DNA from 2 places in the Streptomyces yamdrokensis genome. Region 1 is predicted to be linked to the other one. Evidence: riboswitches for the same ligand, from Rfam matches in the RefSeq annotation. Region 1 holds a riboswitch; the other holds the start of a gene.
What was found. Region 1 has a riboswitch for cyclic di-AMP ahead of ACWZEH_RS31125 (M23 family metallopeptidase). Riboswitches for the same ligand answer to the same signal wherever they lie in the genome.
Positions count from the first base shown of each region.

Region 2: linked by a shared signal. The riboswitch ahead of ACWZEH_RS13695 (transglycosylase family protein) and the one ahead of ACWZEH_RS31125 (M23 family metallopeptidase) in region 1 are both predicted to bind cyclic di-AMP.

Region 1 is NZ_CM132679.1:7,046,205-7,048,977, reverse strand. Features, by position in the region: gene ACWZEH_RS31130 (SGNH/GDSL hydrolase family protein) at 1-464, opposite strand, end outside; gene ACWZEH_RS31125 (M23 family metallopeptidase) at 746-1,747, opposite strand; cyclic di-AMP (ydaO/yuaA leader) riboswitch at 1,750-1,913, opposite strand; gene ACWZEH_RS31120 (tyrosine-protein phosphatase) at 2,419-2,773, shown strand, end outside.
Region 2 is NZ_CM132679.1:3,164,598-3,167,370, reverse strand. Features, by position in the region: gene ACWZEH_RS13700 (transglycosylase family protein) at 1-804, shown strand, start outside; cyclic di-AMP (ydaO/yuaA leader) riboswitch at 1,136-1,305, shown strand; gene ACWZEH_RS13695 (transglycosylase family protein) at 1,310-2,068, shown strand; gene eno (phosphopyruvate hydratase) at 2,348-2,773, shown strand, end outside.

The DNA.
Region 1 (2,773 bases):
AGGTCGAGCACCGGACAGCCGTACCGGTCGGCGACGGCCCGCACGTGCCCGTTGTAGGTGGCGATCTTGCCGCGCAGATGCCTCAGCAGGGGCACTCCCCGGGTGTCGAACCCGGTCGTCACCAGCACCGTGCCGGAGGCGGCCGTGAGCGCGGCGATCGCCCGCTCGAAACGCTCGGCCACCTCGTCCGGGTCACTGCCGGGGCGCAGGATGTCGTTGCCGCCCGCACAGAACGAAACCAGTGCGGGGGCCAGCTCGACGGCCCGCGGGAGCTGGTCGGCCACGACCTGGTCGAGCAGTTTCCCGCGCACCGCGAGATTCGTGTACTGGAAGTCGCCTTCGGGGCGCCGGTCGGCGAGGAGTACCGCGAACCGGTCGGCCCAGCCGACGAACGCCCCGCCGGGGCCGGGGTCGCCGACGCCCTCGGTGAAGCTGTCCCCCACCGCCACGTACGACCCGATCACTGGCTTGCTGTCATTCTTCGAATCGTCTGCCACAACCGGACATGATTCACCTTCGAATGTGACCTACGCGACCGTAGGAAGGCATTGACGGCCGGTGAGATAAGCCACTCGCAAAGCATCGGCCAATTCCGGAATAGCCCTCGGGAGGGGGATGTTGGGCGGCGGGCGACGTGACGTACGGAACACTCCGGGCACACACCGAACACACCGAACGCGCCGAAGGCCGGACCCGGGGATCGGGGTCCGGCCTTCGGCGCGTGCCGGGCAGGTTGCCGCGGGGGTCAGCCGATGGAGACGCCCTTGCCGCGGAGGTAGGAGACCGGGTCCACGTCCGAGCCGTAGTCCGGCGTGGTGCGGATCTCGAAGTGCAGGTGCGGGCCGGTCGAGTTGCCGGTGGAGCCCGAGAGGCCGACCTGCTGGCCGCCGCTCACGGCCTGGCCGGCCGAGACGGACAGCGAGGACAGGTGGGCGTACTGGGCGTAGTGGCCGTCGTTCAGCTTGATGACGACCTGGTTGCCGTACGCGCCGGCCCAGCCGGCGGAGACGACGGTGCCCGGGCCCACGGCCTTCAGGGAGGTGCCCGTCGGGACGGCGAAGTCGACACCGGTGTGGTAGCCGCTGGACCACATGCTGCCGGCCACCTTGTAGGCGGTGCCGAGGCCGCCGCCGGGCACCGGCGAGCTGTAACCGGAGGTGTTCGCGGCCTGGTTCACGGTCGCCGCACCGGAGGACGCCTTCGACGCGGACTGCTCGGAGGAGTCCGAGGACGGCTTCGAAGCGGACTGCTCCGAGGACTCACCGGCCGCCGCCGGCTTCGACGCGGAGGACGGAGCGGACGAAGAGGGTGAAGCGCTCCTCTCGGGAGAAGAGGACTTCTTCGGCGTACCGGTCGCGGCGGCCTTGCCGTCGACCGAGAGCTTCAGACCGGGGTGGATGAGCGACGGGTCACTGCCCACAGCCTCGCGGTTGTCGGCGTAGAGCTGCTTCCAGCCGCCGTCGACGCTCTCGGACTCGGCGATCTTCGCCAGGTAGTCGCCGCCCTTCACTATGTACGTGCGGGCGTCGCCCCCCTCTTCGCCGTCGGTCTTCACGCCGTCAGCCGTCTTGCCGGCGACGGAATACGACTGGACGGCCTTTTCCGGAGCGATCTGCACAGGGGCGGCGTTCGCTCCGGTGGCACCGAGAAGCGGCAGGGCGAGTGCGGCGCCACCGGTCCCGGCGACGGCGATGGAACGGGTGAAACGCAAAGCGCTGGGGCGGCGGTGCTTACCCTTTGCGGGCATGACGAATTCCTCTCCGGCGCCTACGAGGTGAGCTGTCGGGTTCGGACTGGAGATGCCCGGCCGCGCCGAAACGCGGCTTAACCCCGAGCCGTTCCGGAGACCGGAACAGGCAGTCGTACCTGTGGGTCCCCCGCTCCTGCCGCACACGGGTCAGAGTGTGAAGGCTCCGGACAGCGGCAGGATTAGGCGTCTGTCCGGATCGATGGTGAACGTAGGCGACCGGGACGCAAAGGAACAAGCGCGATCTTCCGAGCAAAGGCGCATTTGTGTGATCCATTGACATAAAAACCGTCACCCAGAGTCGCCCCGATTGTCACGCACCCCCGAATCCCCTTGCGAAACACCGAAATTACGTGAGCATGGCGACAACGCATCGTCACCTCTATGACGATGCTCACCACCCCATTCCCATCTCCCTTTCTATCGGGGCATGTTATGACGAAACTATCCAAACGGACAGAACGCCCGAATAGCAGAAGAAGGGGCCTTTCGGTCCGGCTGGGGGCCGCTCGGGAGCCGTCACGGGTCCGTCCGCGCAGGCGGCTCGAGACCGCCGGCTGCCACGCCGCCGGCCCGGTCACCAACTCATGGCCCCGCCAGGCATGTCGTATCGTCGGGTGACACCCGTCGACGCCGCCGCGCCGGCGGCGCAGAGTGGGAAAGGGGCCCCCGTGACGCAGCAGATCCCGTCGACCGAACCCGAGCTCACCGGTGTGCGCAATTTCCGTGACGTGGGCGGCCTGCCGACCGTCGACGGCCGCCGGGTGCGGCACGGGATGCTGTTCCGCAGCGGCCACCTCGCACACGCCACCGAGGAGGACGCAGCCTTCCTGTCCTCCCTGGGACTGCACACCGTCTTCGACTTCCGTAACGCGGCCGACCACAAGCTGGACGGACGGGACATCGAGCTGCCCGGCGTGCGCAATGTGAACCTGCCGCTGAGCGACCCGGCCGACGGCGCCGAGTTCTGGAGGATGGTCCGGGACGGGGACCTCGACCAGCTCCGCGCGATCCTCGCCGACGGCA
Region 2 (2,773 bases), 3.9 Mb from region 1:
GACCGGGTGGCCGAGTGCGAGTCGGGCGGCTCCTGGAGCCAGAACTCCGGCAACGGCTACTACGGCGGCCTGCAGTTGACCCAGGAGGACTGGGAGGCCTACGGCGGCCTCGACTACGCGGCCAGCGCCGACCAGGCCAGCCGCGGCCAGCAGATAGCCGTGGCCGAGAAGATCCTCGCCGACCAGGGCGTCGGTGTGTGGAGAGCCTGCGGGCTGCTGGGGGGCCTGGAGCAGGACTCGTCCGTGCTCGACGTCGACACCGGCGCGGAGGGCGACTCGTCGGGCGGGACCGGCTCCGAAAGGTCCGCCACTCCGTCGCCGTCCCAGTCCGCCGGCTCCTCGTCGGACGCGAAGGACGCGAAGGACGCCGAGGGCGACGAGGGCGACGAAGACGCCGCGGACGGCCGGAAGAAGGAAGGAGGGGCGGACGCCTTTCCCTCCCCCTCCGCGTCTTCCTCCGCCAAGGGTGACGACTCGGACAAGTCGGGGCAGAAGGCCGACGCTTCGGAATCGGCCGACGGCGAGGACTCCGGCGGCGGCCGTCACCGCGGCGCCAGCGCCGAGGAAGAGGCGCGTGCGGACCGTGACGCCGGATCCTCCGGCCGGCACGCCTCGCGCGGCGGTCTCGGCTTCACGCGCGGCCTCGACGGCTCCTCCCCGTCGAGCGACTCCGGCGCGGCCTCCGCGGGCGGCTCCTCGGTCGCCTCCGACTCCCTTGCGCTCGGCGGCGGATGGCTCGCCCAGTACGGCGGGGACGACGAAGCCGCGGGCGCGAACGCCCCGAATCTCACCCTTTTCGGCTAGGAACTCGCATCTGGTTTCGAATCGGGTAAATGCCGACATTCCCGCAGCGGCGGCCGGCCGCTCGGGCGTCGGCCGTGCGCCGGCCGGGTGATGACGGTGCGTCGATTGGGCGACAGGCGGGCCGGCGTGCGAAAAAGCGCGTCGGCGGCGGAAGTTGAGAGTCACGTTTCGCAACGAATGTCCGTTTTAAAGGTGATGAGAGATAGGTCTCAGAAGCCCTGATCGTCTTTGATAATCCGCCGGGGGCGTGCCTACGGTCGTGATCGCTCGCCATCGCGGGCCCCGGCTGCCGCCACGCCGAATCCTGCCAGTGGCAGCACGGGAACAGTCGTCGCGTCATGCGCCGTAGGCAGGAGCGGGGGACCCAAGGTAGGCGCCGGATCCGGTGAAGTACGCCGGATGCGGCTCGGGGTGAAGCCGCGTCCCGCAAGGGAACGCGGCCGGGCAACTCAACCGGCCCGAACCCGACAGCTCACCTCGTAGGCGTCGGTGAGGGGATCCATCCATGCTGTTTTCCAGCAAGGGCAAGCACCGTCGTCCGTCCAAGGCCACCCGTGCCATCGCCGTCGCCGGCATCACCGGTGCCGCCGTCGCCGCCCCGCTGATGGCGGCCGGCAGCGCCTCGGCCGCCACTCCCGCCGAGTGGGACACCGTCGCCCAGTGCGAGTCCGGCGGCAACTGGTCGATCAACACCGGCAACGGCTACTACGGCGGCCTGCAGTTCTCCGCCTCCACCTGGGCCGGCTACGGCGGCACGCAGTACGCCGCCACCGCCGACCAGGCCAGCAAGGCCCAGCAGATCGAGATCGCCGAGAAGGTCCTCGCGGGCCAGGGCAAGGGTGCCTGGCCGGTCTGCGGCAAGGGCCTGTCCAACGCCGCCTACACCGGTGGCGGTTCCGCCGAGGGCTCGGGCAACCAGGGCTCCGGCAGCCAGGACGGCGGCTCCTCGCAGAGCTCCCAGCAGCAGTCCCCGGAGCAGGAGCCCCAGGAGCAGAGCACCGAGGCCGCTCCCGAGCGTTCCGCCGAGCAGAAGGCCTCCCGCTCCGACGAGCGTCCGGCCGCCGGGAAGACCGTCACCACCCCGACCGGTGAGAAGGTCGAGAAGGGCGACGGCGAGTACAAGGTCGTCAAGGGCGACACCCTCAGCTCGATCGCCTCGGAGCACGAGGTCAAGGGCGGCTGGGGCAAGCTGTTCAAGCTGAACGACGACATCGTCGAGGACGCCGACCTCATCTACCCGGGCCAGCAGCTGCACCTGAAGTAGGACGCCGGCCGCGGGTCCGGGCCCCCGTCCCCGCGAAGGTCCGCCCCGCCCCGGCGCGTCTCCCCCGTACGCGCCGGGGCGGGGCTTTTCCGTGGCCGGCCCCGGCCCCCCGTCCCCGGATTTCCCGGAAACCTTTTTGTTCCGTTCGGAAACAATTTACTCTCGGTTCTGTCCGCGAAGCGGCCGACCGGATGGCCGATCGCCCCGGGCCGGATAGGCTCGGGTCCGCAGGGCCCCGTGGCCCCGCTGAACCACGTCACATCCATGAAGGAGATGCTCGTGCCGTCCATCGACGTCGTCGTAGCCCGGGAAATCCTGGACTCCCGAGGCAACCCCACGGTCGAGGTCGAGGTCGGCCTCGACGACGGCAGCACGGGTCGTGCCGCCGTCCCGTCCGGCGCCTCCACCGGCGCCTTCGAGGCCATCGAACTCCGTGACGGAGACCCCGACCGTTACCAGGGCAAGGGTGTCGAGAAGGCAGTCCTGGCCGTCATCGAGCAGATCGGCCCGGAGCTCGTCGGCTACGACGCCACCGAGCAGCGCCTGATCGACCAGGCGATGTTCGACCTGGACGCCACCGACAACAAGGGCTCCCTCGGCGCCAACGCCATCCTCGGCGTCTCCCTGGCCGTCGCCCACGCCGCCTCCGAGGCCAGCGACCTGCCCCTCTTCCGCTACCTCGGCGGCCCCAACGCGCACCTGCTG